Regions from separate parts of the Ruegeria sp. BHSC276 genome, predicted to be linked through region 2. Evidence: riboswitches for the same ligand, from Rfam matches in the RefSeq annotation. Region 2 holds a riboswitch; the other holds the start of a gene.
The links. Region 2 has a riboswitch for cobalamin ahead of AC2FMD_RS04695 (CbtB domain-containing protein). Riboswitches for the same ligand answer to the same signal wherever they lie in the genome.
Positions count from the first base shown of each region.

Region 1: it holds a riboswitch for cobalamin, as region 2 does, so the genes downstream of both, AC2FMD_RS12705 (hypothetical protein) here and AC2FMD_RS04695 (CbtB domain-containing protein) in region 2, are expected to answer to the same signal.

Region 1 is NZ_JBXWRP010000007.1:47,339-55,241, reverse strand. It holds gene AC2FMD_RS12745 (type 1 glutamine amidotransferase domain-containing protein) at 1-145, opposite strand, end outside; gene curA (NADPH-dependent curcumin/dihydrocurcumin reductase) at 179-1,207, opposite strand; gene AC2FMD_RS12735 (organic hydroperoxide resistance protein) at 1,244-1,657, opposite strand; gene AC2FMD_RS12730 (TetR/AcrR family transcriptional regulator) at 1,719-2,309, opposite strand; gene recR (recombination mediator RecR) at 2,423-3,016, opposite strand; gene AC2FMD_RS12720 (YbaB/EbfC family nucleoid-associated protein) at 3,063-3,407, opposite strand; gene AC2FMD_RS12715 (DNA polymerase III subunit gamma/tau) at 3,494-5,248, opposite strand; gene AC2FMD_RS12710 (protein-tyrosine phosphatase family protein) at 5,404-5,907, shown strand; gene AC2FMD_RS12705 (hypothetical protein) at 5,911-6,318, opposite strand; cobalamin riboswitch at 6,406-6,621, opposite strand; gene AC2FMD_RS12700 (TetR/AcrR family transcriptional regulator) at 6,650-7,222, opposite strand; gene AC2FMD_RS12695 (alpha/beta hydrolase family protein) at 7,306-7,903, shown strand, end outside.
Region 2 is NZ_JBXWRP010000003.1:211,986-219,888, forward strand. It holds gene AC2FMD_RS04670 (thiamine pyrophosphate-binding protein) at 1-1,189, opposite strand, end outside; gene AC2FMD_RS04675 (DUF302 domain-containing protein) at 1,269-1,730, opposite strand; gene AC2FMD_RS04680 (DUF1636 family protein) at 1,875-2,219, shown strand; gene AC2FMD_RS04685 (hypothetical protein) at 2,207-2,701, opposite strand; gene AC2FMD_RS04690 (CbtA family protein) at 2,766-3,464, opposite strand; gene AC2FMD_RS04695 (CbtB domain-containing protein) at 3,469-3,639, opposite strand; cobalamin riboswitch at 3,676-3,884, opposite strand; gene cobF (precorrin-6A synthase (deacetylating)) at 3,928-4,671, opposite strand; gene cobA (uroporphyrinogen-III C-methyltransferase) at 4,664-5,392, opposite strand; gene AC2FMD_RS04710 (cobyrinic acid a,c-diamide synthase CobB) at 5,389-6,705, opposite strand; gene cobM (precorrin-4 C(11)-methyltransferase) at 6,698-7,492, opposite strand; gene AC2FMD_RS04720 (cobalamin biosynthesis protein) at 7,489-7,857, opposite strand; gene cbiE (precorrin-6y C5,15-methyltransferase (decarboxylating) subunit CbiE) at 7,854-7,903, opposite strand, start outside.

The DNA.
Region 1 (7,903 bases), on a different contig from region 2:
CGCCCTTGGGCGAGGCCAACACGATCTCGGCCCCGGCATCCTTGAACACGTAATAGGGGGCCGCGAACTCTTCCAGCCAAAAGCCGGTCTTGCGGCCCGTGTCGCCGAGTTGGTCATGAGACGTCAGAACCATGAGGATCTTCATTGCTTTTCCTTTCGTTTGGCTTGTCTGAAGCTGTCAGTCTTGCGCAACGCGGATCACGCGTTTGCCGAAATTCTCGCCCCGCAGCAGGCCGATCAGCGCCTTGGAGGCGTTTTCCAGCCCGTCGATCATTTCTTCGCGGTACTTGACGCGGCCGGAATTGACCCAGTCACCCATCTGCGCCGCGAAGTCCGGGTAGAGGTGGCCGAAATCCTCGAAGATGATGAACCCCTGCACAGTGATCCGCTTGCGCAGGACCTGACCCAGAAACCAGTTCATCCGGTCCGGCCCTTCGGGCAGCGCGGTGGCGTTGTACTGCGATACCAGCCCGCACACAGGGATGCGGCTTTTGGGGTTGAGGTTCGGGATCACCGCGTCCAGCACCTGGCCGCCGACATTCTCGAAATAGATGTCGATGCCGTCCGGAACGGCCTGGCCGAGCTGCTCGGCGAAATCAGGGGCCTTGTGGTCGATGCAAGCGTCGAAACCCAGCTCGTCCACCGCATGGACGCATTTCTCGGGGCCACCGGCCACACCGACGACGCGGCAGCCCAGAATCTTGCCGATCTGGCCGACCGTGGCCCCGACCGGCCCGGTCGCCGCGGCGACCACGATGGTCTCACCGGGTTTCGGCGCGCCGATCTGCGTCAGGCCGGCCCAGGCCGTAAAGCCCGGCATGCCGAGCACCCCAAGCGCCCAGGACGGATGCGAGGGCGCCTGGCCGAGGTTCAGCACGCCCTCGCCGTCCGACAGAGCATAGTCCTGCCAGCCATTGAAGCTGAGCACCCAGTCACCTTCGGAAAACCCGTCGATCTTCGAGGAGACCACGCGCGCCACGGTGCCGCCCACCATGACCCCGCCGATCTCGACCGGCGGTGCATAGGAGGGGGCGTCGCTCATGCGTCCGCGCATATAGGGGTCCAGCGACAGGTAAACCGTGCGCAGCAGCATCTGCCCCTCGGCCGGTTCGGGGATATCCGTTTCGACCATGCGCAGCGTATTGGTGTCGGGTTCGCCCTTGGGGCGCTCGGCCAGAACGATCTGGCGGTTCCTGGTGTCAGACATGTCGTGTCGGTCCTGTGGATTGCGTTGAGTGCGTGATCACGCGTTGGTATCGACATGCAGGCGCACGTCGATATTTCCGCGTGTGGCGCGGGAATATGGGCAGACCTGATGCGTCGCCTCGACCAGCTTGCGGGCGCCTTCATCGGACAGCCCGGGCAGATGCGCGGTGATGTCGAGGTCCAGCCCATAGCCACCATCCGACCGCTGCCCCAAACTGACCGCCACCGTGGTGCTGGTGCCGGTTGCATCCAGCCCCAGCGATTTCGCCATCAAATCCATGGCGCTGTCGAAACAGGCGGCATAGCCAAGGGCAAAAAGCTGTTCGGGGTTGTGGCCGTCGGCCTGAGAACCCGGACGCACCATCGGAATCGACAACGAGCCGTCATCCAGCGCGGTCACCCCCGACCGGCCACCGGTGGCCGTTGCTGATGTTTTGTAGAGAATTTTCATGGGCAGGCTCCTGTTTTCGGCTTTCTAATAGACCGGTCGTCTAGTATATGGTCAAAATTTTTTACATGGGGCGTATCGCGGATGCGGTTGATTTCATGGCCGATTCCAGCGGCTCGACCGATCCGGAGAGGCCAGCGACCAGGCTGGCGCCGAGCCACTGGTGATAGATCGCACGCGCAGTCATTGCCGGGTCCTCGAGCCGGGCCACCGAACCTTCGGCGATGCCGTCGCGCAGGGTCTGGGTCAGGGCCTCGACGATGCCGTCCACGGCGTTTTGCAGAACACCGCTCATGCTGTCTGACAGGTCCGAAACCTCGGCCGCAAGCTTGACGACCAGGCAGCGCTCTTCGGGGTTTTGCCCGGTCTGTTTGCGGATCCAGCCCTGGAAATAGGCAAGGAATCGATCATGCGCGTTCAGCGAGGGGTTGTTCAGCGTGTCCGCCAGCCCTTGTCGGTAATCGTCGGCAAAACTTTCTAGAAGCGCGCAGCCATAATCCTCTTTCGAGGCGAAGTAATGGTAGAACGAGCCCTTGGGAACTCCGGCCTCTTTCAGCAGGTCGCTCAGGCCGACGCCGACAAACCCACGCTCGGCGGTCAGCCGGCGGCCCACGGCCAGAATCTGTTTCCGGGTATCCTTGCGTTGCGTGCTCATGGGTCACGAGATGGCAGTTAACAGACCGGTCGTCTAGTGGGATGATGGATGAAAATCCAGATGACGTAACGTCGGGTCATCGCCCACGAAGAAAGTGCACGGATTTCGAAGCCTTACAGTTCCTTCCGCGCCCGCAGCGCTGCGGTGATTGTCCCGTCATCCAGATAATCCAACTCGCCCCCGATCGGCACGCCCTGCGCCAGCGAGGTCAGGCGGACCTGTCCTTCCAGCTGATCTGCGATGTAATGGGCCGTGGTCTGCCCGTCGACGGTGGCGTTCAGGGCCAGGATCACTTCGGTGATGTTTTCGGCAGTCACCCGGTCGCGCAGGCGGGGGATGCGCAGGTCATCCGGGCCGACGCCGTCCAGTGCCGAGAGCGTTCCGCCCAGCACATGGTAGCGGCCTTTGAATACCCCTGCGCGTTCCATCGCCCACAGGTCGGCCACGTCTTCGACCACGCACAGCTCTCCGGTGGCGCGGTCTTCGGAATTGCAGATGTCGCAGATGTCGGTGGTGCCCACGTTGCCGCAGTTCAGGCATTCGCGCGCGGTGGCGGCGACCTGCTGCATGGAGTCCGACAAAGGCTTAAGCAGTAAGGCGCGTTTGCGGATCAGGTGCAGCACCGCCCGCCGGGCCGAGCGCGGCCCCAGCCCCGGCAGCTTGGCCATCAGGTCGATCAGGGCGTCGATGTCACTGTTCGAACTCATGGCCTCTCCTGCGTGGCTTTGGCGGCGGGGGTTTGAGGGGCGAAGATTAGAACGGCAGCTTGATGTCCGCCGGCAGACCCATGCTTTCGGTCAGCTTGGTCATTTCTTCCTGCGACCGCTCGGCCGCCTTGGTCTGCGCATCCTTGATGGCGGCCAGGATCAGGTCCTCGACCACTTCTTTGTCGTCGCTGTTGAAGATCGACGGGTCGATGTCCAGACCTTTCAGCTCGCCCTTGGCCGAGGCCGTGGCCTTGACCAAGCCCGCGCCGGATTCGCCGACGACCATGATGGTGTTCAGATCTTCCTGCATCTGCGCCATCTTGGTCTGCAGTTCCTGCGCGGATTTCATCATCTTGGCCATGTCGCCCAGACCGCCGAGTCCTTTGAGCATCTGTATGTCTCCTGTCATTCGAATTGCGGCCTAAATACGGGCCGTTTGCGTCCTTCACAAGGGCAGCGCGCCTTCTGCGCGGGTGATTAGTCTTCCTCGAATGGATCCCATTCGTCCTCGACCTCGGGCAGGGCTTCGGTTTCGACCTTGGCCGCGCGGTCCTGAGGGGTTTCGATCCGGGTGATGCGGGCCTTGGGGAATTGTGTCAGAACCGCCTGAACCAAAGGGTGTTCTTCGGCCTTGGCCTTCAGCGCCAGCTCGGCCGCGTCGCGCAGTTCGGCGATGGTGGGCGCGTCCCCGTCCGAGACGATCGAGACCGCCCAGCGATTGCCGGTCCAGCGCTGCAGCGCGGACCCGAGCCGCGCGGCCAGGTCGGTGGGGGCCTTTTCGGTGGGCGTGAATTCGATCCGTCCCGGCTGGTACGAGACGAGGCGGACGCCGTTTTCGACCTCGACCAGCAGTTTTACGTCGCGGTTGGCGCGGATCAGTTCGACCACATGCTCAAAAGTTGGATAACGCGCCAGCGCGGTCTGCACGTCCTGGGCCAACGCCGCCGTCGGCGCGCCGCCCACGCCACGCGGGGCCGGCGCATGGGCCGAGGCCGTCGCGGTCACGGGCGGGGCGCTGTTTCCGGCGACCGGAACGCCGCCCCCCGGCCCGCCGACGGGCGGCGGAGGGCTGTCCTGAAGGCGCTTGATCAACTCTTCCGGGCTGGGCAGATCGGCCACATGGGTCAGACGGATCACCGCCATTTCCGCGGCCATCATGGCGTTGGGGGCGGCCGAGACTTCTTCGAGCGCCTTCAGCAGCATCTGCCACATCCGGGTCAGCACACGCATCGGCAACGCCTCGGCCATCTGCTGTCCGCGGGTGCGCTCATCGGGTGAGACGGTCGGATCTTCTGCCGCGTCAGGGGTGATCTTCACCACCGAGACCCAATGGGTGATTTCGGCCAGATCGTGCAGCACCGCCAGCGGGTCGGCGCCCTCGGCATATTGCGCGCCCAGTTCGGTCAGGGCCCCGGCCGCATCGCCACGCAGGATCATGTCCATCAGGTCAAGAACGCGGCCCCGGTCGGCCAGCCCCAGCATCGCGCGCACCTGATCGGCGGTGGTTTCGCCGGCGCCATGGCTGATCGCCTGATCCAGCAGCGAGGTCGCATCCCGGGCCGAGCCTTCGGCGGCGCGGGTGATCAAGGCCAGCGCGTCATCCGAGATTTCCGCGCCCTCGGCGGTGGCGATCTTGCGCAGCATGCCGATCATCACTTCGGGCTCGATCCGACGCAGGTCGAACCGTTGGCAGCGCGACAGCACGGTGACCGGAACCTTGCGGATCTCTGTCGTGGCAAAGATGAACTTCACATGCCCGGGTGGCTCTTCCAGCGTTTTCAGCAGCGCGTTGAAGGCGCTGGTCGACAGCATGTGGACTTCGTCGATGATATAGATCTTGTACCGCGCGCTGGCGGCGCGATAGCGCACGCTGTCGATGATCTCGCGGATGTCGTTCACGCCGGTGCGGCTGGCGGCGTCCATTTCCAGCACGTCCACATGGCGACCTTCCATGATGGCCACGCAATGCTCGCACTGGCCGCAGGGTTCGGTCGTTGGTCCGCCATTGCCGTCGGGGCCGATACAGTTCATGCCCTTGGCGATGATCCGGGCCGTGGTTGTCTTGCCGGTGCCACGGATGCCGGTCATGATGAAGGCCTGCGCGATCCGGTCCGCTTCGAACGCGTTTTTCAGCGTGCGCACCATGGCATCCTGACCGACCAGGTCGGCAAAGGTTTCCGGGCGGTATTTTCGGGCGAGAACCTGATAGGCGGGGCTGGACTGTGTGGTCATGTCTGCTCTGACGGATTCGTACTGACGATGCAGGGTAGAGTTCCCGGTGCCCCGCGTCCACAGCGCCGGTGCAGGTTTTTCGCTTTGGCGGTGGCGCTGGTTGGGCCATACTGGACCAATAGTTTCAGTGATGCGTTTCCCGAGGGGTGGTTTCGATGTCCAATCTGGTTGTTCATGCCCTGCAGGTCGGGGGCGGTTCGCTTGCCCTGACCTCGATACCCGGCGGAGGCGGCGACTACCGCGGCGACCTGGACCTGATCGGGGGCTGGGCGCCGGGTCTTGTGATCTCGATGACGACCCTGGCCGAGATGGTCGCCGTGGGGGCGGGAGATTTCGGATCGGACATCCAAGGGCGTGCTAGCCGCTGGGCGCATATGCCGGTCGCCGATTTTTCGGCGCCGGGGGATGACTTTGACGGCCAGTGGCCGCCAGTCAGCGCCGCCGCCCGCCATGCGCTGAGCGGCGGCGGGCGAGTTCTGGTGCATTGCCGGGGGGGCTGTGGACGATCCGGCATGGCCGTTCTGCGCCTGATGATCGAATGTGGCGAAGCCCCGGAACCGGCGCTCAAACGCCTGCGGGCCGTTCGCCCCTGCGCCGTGGAAACCGAGGCGCAGTTGCTCTGGGCCGCGGCGCCGGCTCGGGTTGCTACCCCGGACTGACCGTCAGATGACTGCCGGCAAGGCGTGTTCCGCCAGGGTGGCGGGTTCCAGCGCAACCGCCTGCAGCATCGCGCAGGGTGACGTGTCCAGCCCCTGCGCGGGGCAGGCATCGGCCTGATCATTGAACATCAGGTCGGCATAGGCGTCCAGGCTTTGCGTATCTGCCCCTGCGCGTGCGCCGCAATACACCCGGATCAGGTCGGCGCGAGCGTCAAAGCGGGCCATGCAGCCCGGCGTGCAATGGGTCAGTTCGCTGCTGCCTTCCACCCGGAAATGGGGCGAGGTTGCCGCGTCGGCCGCCGCGACCGCCTGCGCGACCGACCGGGCCAGATGCGCCAGCGCCGGGCAGGTCCTGCCCGTGCGTTGGCAGACGGTTGCGGAAAATTCGTGCGTGTTGGTCTTCCAGATCATGATGCGCCCTCCGCGCGCTGGGCGGGGCGGACCGGGGCGGACAGCCGATTTCACGGCCAGACCCTGCCCGGACACCCCGTCCGAGTTTCGGTTTCACGTTTGATGGCAGGTCTCCTGACTTGCGGGTCGTTGCTTTGCCGACCTTCCCAACCTTGCGGTCAGTGGTATCTCGGCATCGCTCTCCGCCTACAGTTGCGGGGGCAGTCCCGGCATTGGCCCGTTCCGATTGTCCCGGGGGGGGCCGCACCGTGTTCCCTTTTCATCCCGGCCGAAGGCGCGGGAACCATCACCCAATCGCTAGCGGTCAGGGTCGGGCCGAGTCAAGCCGCATTCAGTCGCGCGGCTGGAACCGGTCCCACGGGACATGCTCGGGCAACCGGCGCAGCACATTCGAATCCCGACGCGCGCGCGCCAGTTGCCAGCCGCCCTGCATCATGATGAACAGGGTGTCGGCCGCCATGTCAGGATGCGCGACGCCGAACCGTTCCGCGTGGCCGCGCACCTCGTCGATCCAGCTTTCGTACAGCCGGTCGGCATGGTCGCGGAAGGCCCGGTTGTCGGGGCTTTCGAACAGGGTGGCGGCGATCGGGCAGGTCTCCCATTGCGGCGAGGTGTCGAACAGTTTCGCGATCTTGTGGCAAAGGGTGGTGACCCCTGCGCGGAAATCCTGCGCGTCGTTGAACGCCGCCGCGATCATGTCGCGCATCCCGTCCGAAGCCCAGCTGGCCGCAGCCAGGGCAAGATCCTGCTTTCCCTTTGGAAAATGGTGGTACAGCGAGCCTTTGGGCGCCCGGGCCTCGGTCAGGATCTCGGTCAGGCCGACACCGTTGTAGCCCGAGCGCTGGAACAGCCGGGCGGCGGTCTGGGTCAGGCGATCGCGGGTGTTTTGCGGACGTCGGGTCATCTTGCACGCATCTTGACAGGGCTGGACCGATCGGTCCAGATGAAATGATTAGACCAATCGGTCCAGAGCGCTTGGAGGCATGGATGTTGGATTCGCAGCAGACCGTGAAAGTCGAGGATTTCGAGTTTTCGGCGGGCGAGGCAAACCTGTCGGCGCGGCTCTATGCACCGATGGCCAGGCCGGAAATCGCGGTCGTACTGAACGGGGCAACCGGCGTGCCGCGGGGCTACTACCAGCATTTCGCGCGGTGGCTGGCCGCTGAACGGGGCATGGCCTGCCTGACCTATGACTATCGCGATTTCGGGACATCTCTGAAACGGCGCCTGAAAGACTCGGATGCCACGATGGCCGATTGGGCGCTGAAGGACATGCCGGCGGCGCAGGCCGAGATGCGGCGGCGCTATCCCGATGCCAAGCTTTGGGTCATCGGTCATTCGGTTGGCGGGATGCTGGGGCCGCTTCAGCCCGGGATCGACCGGATCGACCGGATGATCTGCGTGTGTTCGGGGCTGGTGACCCTGGCCGATCATCCCTGGCCCTACAAAGGGTTGGCGAGCCTGTTCTGGTATGGTCATGTGCCGCCTCTGGTGCGTCTGCTGGGCTATCTGCCGGGGCGGATGCTTGGGTTCGGCTCCGACCTGCCATCCGGGGTCTATTGGCAGTGGCGGAAGTGGTGTACGT
Region 2 (7,903 bases):
AGCATTGCCACATCTGACTAAGGAGGATGCGGTGCGCGCCGCTGTCGGCGGTGGCCAGTGTTTCGGGGGGCAGGGTGTCGCGGGCCTCGGCGATCACGGCGGCGGCGCCCCAGTCGTCATCGGTCGGAAAGGCCGCAGCCAATGCGGCCTTGACCTGCGCCGGTTGGCCTTGGGGCCAAGTCGGTCGTGCAGGGTTGCCCTTGGCGATCGCCTCAAGCGTGGCGCCGGTATCGGCCACCAGGTTCAGCCCCGCCTGGTGCATGTAGTGGTCATTCGCCACGGCCGAGATGTCGATCACGCGTTTCTCGTCCGGGTCCCAGATCTCGCGCCAACCTGGGCGCATTTCGATCGGGTCGTAGCCCAGACACAGGATCAGGTCGGCCTGTTCGACCAGCGGCACAAGGAGCGTGTCGGCCAGGGGCGACAGGCCCGCACCGCCCAGGCACAGCGGGTGATCCTCGGGCACCACGCCCTTGGCCTTGTAGGTCGTGACGAACGGGATGCCGAAATGTTCCAGAAACGCCCGCACAACGCTGCGCGAGTCGTCATACAGCACGTCCAGCCCGATGATCGCCAGCGGACGCTCGGCCTCGGCCACCCAGCGGCGGGCCTTCTCGAGGCATGTCCCCTCGGGCGCGACGCGGGCGGCCCGGGTCAGCCGTCGGCGTTTGGTGACCGACACCCGGGTATCGGCGACGGAAATCGGCACGTCGATATGCACCGGTCCCGGTCGAGGCTGCGTGGCCAGCGACACGGCCTTGTCGGCGATGATGTCGGCGCCCATGGCCGTCAGGGTGAACGTGCCCTTGGTGATCGAGCGATAGACCTGCGCGTGATCCATGACCTGATGGGTATAGGTCAGCGCCTCGTCGGCATCGACGCAGCCGGTCAGCACGATCATCGGCACCCGATCCTGCAGCGCGTTGGCCACGACATTGATGCCGTTCATTGCCCCCGGCCCCAGAGTCGCCACCAGAATCGCTGGCGCGCCGTCGCGGTGGTGCACCGCCTCGGCCATGAAACCAGCGGAGTTTTCGTGCTTGGTCAGGTGAAAGGTGATCCCGGCCTGTTCCAGTGCATCGACCAGTGTCAACACCTCGCCTCCGGGCATGCCGAAGGCGTGGCGGCACCCGGCCTCGTACAGCCGTTGCGCCAGAAGGTCCGCAGCGCGGGGGGACAGGTCCTGCATCGAACAAGCTCCGTAAGTTCCGTTGCGCAGCAGATTGCGGAGGTTCCGGGCCGGCGCAAGCCGCATCACGTCAGTGTGACTAATTGACAGCCATCTCGGCGATGGCGGCGAACTTGGCGTCCAACTCTGCGGCGATCGCGGTCAGGGCGCCGGTGCCATCGGTGTAAGGGGTAAAGACCAGGCTGGGCGTCTTGTAGGACAGCGTAGCGGTTCCGTCCTCGTTTTCCGTGACATAGAGGCGGATCGGCGCCTCGATCATCGCGGGCACCGATTGTTCCAGAACCCGCACCGCATAGTCGTTGTTGAAGACGCCGATCACCCGGTTGCCCGGAATGGTGATGCCGCGCGCGGCGGCGGCCTTGGTCGGCCCGGCCTGGGTGACCACGGCCATCCCGTTTGCCTTGACCGCTGCGATCGTGTCGGCCACCAGCGCGTCATGGGCCTTGGCCGACGGGTGGACGGCCCAACCCGGCCGGGGTTCGATATCGGCCGCCAGCGCGGGAAGCGCCTGCAGGCCGAGGAAAAACACAAGATGTTTCATCGCGGGCTCTCCAAGTCGTGGTTGGCTCGAGTCTTGCCGAAATCACGGGCGCGTACAGTCACAATATCGTGGGTGGCGGGCTTGCGCCGGGGTTGCGAAACCCGCACAAGCGACAGTGTGAAACGAAAAAGGCAGGCGAGGGGCATGCGTGTTTTGATCTGCAGCAGCTGCGCGGGCGAGCGCGACCAGCCGGCCGAGCGACAGGCCGTATTGGACGCCCTGCGCGCTGCGGGACTGGACGGGCAGGTCGAGATCGCCGAGCACGCCTGTTTCAGTGGCTGCAATGAACCGACCGTGGTGGCGATTCAGGGGGAAAGCTTGGCGTCTTACGTGTTTTCGGGGATCGATCCGGTTGCCGATGCCGATGACATTGCGGCGACCTGCCGGACCATTCTGAACAGCCCGAATGGCTGGATCGAGGACGCCCGGCCGTGCGGGCGGCTTCGCTTGTGTCTGCGGGCGCGGATCCCTGCGCTTCAGTCCACCTGAACCGTGACCGAGGCGCTGACAGGCACCCCATCCACGGCGAGCGGGCTGTGGCTGTTGGCGTTCAGCGAGACCTCAATGGTGGCTTCGCCCTTGGGCAGGTCCGGAAGGTGCATCCAGTCGCCATAAAGCCGCGCTAGCTTGACGCCGTTCACATAGACATGCGCATGGCCTTCTCCAGGCCTGTCCGCCAAAGAGGCGTTCTCCGGAGAGAAGTGGAAGTTCTTTGGCACCACATGCAGGTTCCAACCCGCCATCGGGTCAGGGGTGACGGCGATCTCCAGCCCCGGCGCATCCGGTCCGGCGGGCAGGTTGATGGCGGTGCTGTGATCATGGGCCGTGGCCTCGACGTGATGGCCGCCGTGTTGAGCGGGGTCGGTATGGTCGTGACCGTCGAAGGTGACGCCGTTGGCTGCGGCCAGCACGAACCCGGCGCCCCCGCCAAAGACCAGACCGATCGCAAATAGTGCAAGCGAGCGTGTCATCTTGTTTCCTTCAAAAGCAGATGATCCGCCAGTTGGTCGCCGGCGGATCGTGGGATTTCGGGGATCAGGCCGCGGCTTCGACGCGCTTGCCCTCGCTTTGCCAGAAATACCCGGCAAAAGCACCCAGCAGCACCCAGGCCGCAAGACCCACGCCGAAGGCGCGCGCGGCGAACAGGGCCCCGATCTCGGTCGGAACCGGCCCGGTGAACACGTCGGGTTCCGGCGTGCCGATCAGGTGCGGGGCCATCAGCAGCACGGCCGCGACCAGATAGCTGACGATGTTGCCACCAAAGGCGATCAGCCACAGCGCCACCACGGCAGCCGCGACGGTTGCCCACCACCAGATTTGCCGCGCGAACACATCGGCTGCGGCTACGCCCGGAACCTCGGGGGCCAGGGTGAAACCCGGCGCCAGATGAAAGGCGATGAAACCGGCCAGGCCCCACAACACGCCCGTGCGCCCGTCAACCGGGTGGCCCAGCGCCTCGGCCAGCGACATCAGGGCGACCAAAACCAGCGCATAGCCGGTATAGGTCAGCATGGTGAACACCACGCTCAGCCCGTCGCGGGTCAGGTCCGAGAACATGCTCGGCAGCTCGGGATGGGCCGACACGGCCTCGGCCCCGAAATGCACCAACTCCCCGGATTCATAGAGTTCAGCGTGCAGCAACACGGGCTGCACGAATAGCAACTGCAGCAGGGCGACGATCAACCCGGCTGCGGCACCAGCGAACAACGCGCTGGTCAGAATGCGGCTGAACATTGGTTTAGTGGCAGGGGAAGCCGGTAGCGTGGCGCACGTCATGGGCGGCGTCATGCAGCGCCGATGCCTGAACGTGACCGGCCACGGTAATGATCCCCAGGCCCAAGGCCGCCGCGAACACTGCCGAAAGCATGCCGGCGCGTACCGTTGATGCGGTTTGCGTTTGTGTCGTCATTTTCTGTCCTCCTGTGCCGCCGCACCCGACGGCCGGTGTTTCATTGTTCGCCTGGCAGGTCTCCTGGCTTGCGGGTCAGCGCCTCTGTTCGCCTTCCCCCCGAACGGATCGGGAGTGGCTGGTTGAACAGGGCTCACCGCTTACAGTCGCGGGGGCGGCTTTGGATTTGACCTGCGCGCAGGCCGCACCAAATTCCCTCTTAGCATCCGGATGTCTCCGGCAGGACCAGACCCGTCCATTTAGACGTGAATGCCGCTATGGCGCAATCGCCATTTGCGACCTTTCGCGTCAAATCCCGCGCTTTTTGAGGACATAGATATCCATGATCCACCCGTGCCGGGCGCGGGCTTCGGCGCGCGTGCGCAGAATCTCGTCGGCCACATCGGCCAGTGGACCCTTGATCAGGATCTGCTCGGGCATACCCACGTAAGCCCCCCACCAGATGTCAAAATCGGCCATGTTCAGCGTCTGGAACGAACACGCGCCATCCAGCATCACCGCAACCGTGTGCGCGTCTCTGGGCCAGCCCTCGTCGCGGATGCGCCGGCCGGTGGTGACCAGATAAGGCGCGCCGATCTCGTTGATGGGCATGGCATGGGCCGCCGTCAGCGCCTGCAGCGCCGTGATGCCTGGGATCACGGTGGTGTTTGGCTGCGGGTCCAGCCGCGCCGCGATTCGCAGCGAACTGTCATAGAGCGACGGGTCGCCCCAGATCAGCAGGGCGACGGTGCGTGCCTCGGGGTGCCGAGCCATCGCCTCCTGCCAGCGCAGGGCGATTGCGTCGTGCCATTCATCCACGCCGCGCAGGTAGCCGTCCTGTGACCGGCGCTCGGGGATGTCGAAATAGGCAATTTGGGGCGGTATGTCGGTGACCTTGCGGATGATTTCCTCGCGTACCCCCGCCAGATCGGCCTTGTTGACGCCCTTACGCGGGATCAGGATCAGATCGGCGGCGCGGATCGCCTGCGCGCCCTGAAGCGTCACATGATCGGGGTTGCCGGTGCCGATCCCGACCAAGACCAGATCAATCATCGTCGCTCTCCGCCAGCGGACCATAGAGGATCAGCGCCGGCGCGGTACCGATCTCGGAGTTTAGGCGCTCGGCCAGGGCGCCGACGGTGGACCGGTGCAGCGATTGCTGAGGCGTCGAAACCGATTCTGCCATCAGCGCAGGGGTGTCCAGCGGCAGCCCATGCGTGTGCAGAACCCGTGCCAGCAGGGGAAAGGTGCGCTTGCCCATGAACACCACCGTCGTCGCGCTCGGGTCGGCCAGCGCGGGCAGGTTCAGGTCCTCGGGCAGCTTGCCGCTGACATCGTGGCCGGTGACGAATTGCACCCGCCGCGCGGTCAGGCGCCGGGTCAGCGGGATGCCTGCCGCGGCAGCCGCGGCAATCGCCGAGGGGATGCCCGGAATGATCTCGTATGCGATCCCGGCGGCGCGCAGGGCCACCAGTTCCTCTTCGAGCCGCCCGAACAGGCCGCCATCGCCCGATTTCAGCCGCACGATTCGTTGGCCGGTCTGGGCGTACTCCACCAGTAGGCGGCTGACGTGGTCCTGCTTGGGCGAGGGCCGCCCGGCGCGCTTACCCACGCCCACAAGGTCGGCCTCTTTGCGCGCATGGCTCAGGATCGGCCCGCTGCTGAGATCGTCGAACAGCACCGCGTCGGCCTTTTGCAGCCGGTCCACGGCTTTGAGGGTCAACAACTCTGGGTCGCCGGGACCGGACCCGATGAAGGAAACGAAACCGTTCATGCGCTGGCCTCTGCGATCAGATGGAAGAACGTACCGGTGACATGCCCGCGGCGCGATCCGGTCTGTGGGCCTTCGGCGCCTTCGGCGTCAAAAACCCGTGCCAGGGGCGCATCGGGCTGCTCGACGATCGAAGAATAGTGGAACTCGTGCCCCCGCAGCGCGGTTCCAGCAGAGAATCCGGGCATGTCGGCCAGCAACTCGGCCCGGCGATAGCCCAGGTTGAATTTGCGCTTTTCGTACGAAGTGACCAGGCCCAGCAGCCCGGCCATCCGGTGGCGGGTGCCGTCCTTGTCGATCAGCCCTTGTCCCAAGGCCATGTAGCCGCCGCATTCGCCATGCACGGGCCGCGTTTCGGCATGTTTGCGCAAGCCGGTCAGGAACCGCTCTGCCGCAGCCAGGGTTCCGGCGTGCAGTTCGGGGTACCCGCCGGGCAACCAGACCAGATCGGCATTCGGGGCCGGCGCCTCGTCCGCCAGCGGAGAAAACGGCAGGATCTCGGCCCCGGCCGCCCGCCAGCCTTCCAGAAGATGCGGGTAGGTAAAGGAAAACGCCGCGTCCTGGGCCAGCGCGATCCGTTGCGCCGGAGGGCGCGGCAGCGCGGCCGACGACGGCCCCATCGGGCCCGAGGAGGCCGCCCGCTTGATCGCCTCGAGATCCACATGTTCGCGCAGAAAGGCCGCGTATCCGGAAATCGCGCTTTCCAGATCGGGGTGCTCGACCGCCTGGATGAGACCCAGATGCCGCTCGGGCAGGGTCAGGTCGCCGCGCCGGGGCAAAACGCCCATAACCGGCAGGCCCGCGCGCTCCATCCCCAGGCGGGTCAGGCGTTCGTGGCGCTGGCTGGCGCAGCGGTTCAGGATCACGCCAGCAAAGGGCAGGTCGGGGTTGTACATCCGAAACCCCAGCGCCGTGGCCGCAGCCGACTGAGCCTGGCCACCCACATCCAGCACCAGTACCACCGGCCAGCCCATGCGCAGCGCGGTCTCGGCGCTGGACCCATGGCCCAGCTCGCCCGGCTTTGCGACCCCGTCGAACAGTCCCATCGACCCTTCGGCAACCACGATGTCGGCGCCTTTGGCCTGCGCTGCAATCGCGCCCAGTAATGGCGCGCCCATCGCCCAGCTGTCCAGGTTGAACGAGGCCCGCCCCGCCGCCGCCCGGTGAAAGGCCGGGTCGATGTAGTCGGGACCGCTCTTGAAGGGTTGCACGGTCAGCCCGTCCTCGGCCAGCGCGCGCAGCAGGCCCAGCATCACCGTGGTCTTGCCCGTCCCCGAGGATGGGGCCGAGATCAGCAGTCCGGGCGGGTTAGTCATCTCCGTGACTCCAGCTCGACCACGGGCTGTCGGCGCTTTGTGGGCGGTAACGGCGGTCATAGGTCTTTGAATACAAACAGCTTTCGTCGAAGCCTTCACCGGCCAGCGCCGGTCCGACCAGGATCAGCGCGGTGCGCGAGATGCTCTCGTCCAGCGATTCCTTCAACGTGCCCAGGGTGGCGCGGACGATCCGCTCGTCCGGCCAGCTGGCGCGGTACACCACGGCCACGGGGCAATCGGCGCCATAGGCGGGGGTCAGGTCGGCAATGACTTTGTCGAGATTGCCGATCGACAGGTGGATGGCCAGTGTGGCGCCAGTGCGGGCGAAGTTTTCCAGCGTTTCGCCCTCGGGCATGGACGAGGCGCGCCCCGGGGTCCGAGTCAGCACCACCGATTGTGCCAGCCCGGGCAGGGTCAGTTCGGTGCCCAAAGCGGCCGCGGCAGCGGCAAAGGACGGAACGCCGGGGGTCACGCTGACGGGAATGCCCATCTGTTTCAGGCGTCGGATCTGTTCGCCCATCGCCGACCAGACCGACAGGTCGCCCGAATGCAGGCGGGCCACGTCCTGACCGGCGTCATGGGCGGTTTTGATTTCAGCCATGATCTGATCCAGATCCATCGGCGCGGTGTTCACGATGCGCGCGCCTTCGGGGCAGTGCGCCAGGATCCCCTCGGGCACAAGCGACCCGGCATACAGGCACACCGGGCAAGCGGCGATGATGTCGCGTCCGCGCAGGGTCAGAAGGTCGGCGGCGCCCGGTCCGGCGCCGATGAAATGAACGGTCATGTCTGTCCTCCGATGGCGACCGCGCAGGTGGCAAGCCGGTCGTCCGAGATCTGTCGGGGTGAAAGCAGCCGCGCGCCCGGTCCGGCGGCGGCAAGGGCGGAAGCTTCGGCCACGCTGCCGGTGCCATGACTGGCGCGGCTGCGGAGCGAGCAGGTGAGCGTGCGTTGCCCGGCCAGATCGGCCGGGTTCGCGAAATGCAGGGGCAGGGCGCAGGCGGCGGCAAATTCGGCCAGCGCCGGATGGCCGGCCTTGTCAGCGGCGGTGGCCAGCGCGTCCACCGCCTGCCCGGCAGTGGCGCGGTCGAACGCGGCGCGCAGGCTGGCGCAGGTCGCGGTGGACGAAAACCCAAGCCCGGCCACGATCATAGGGTCACGCTCCACTGAACGACCGGATAGGCCGATTTCCAGCCAC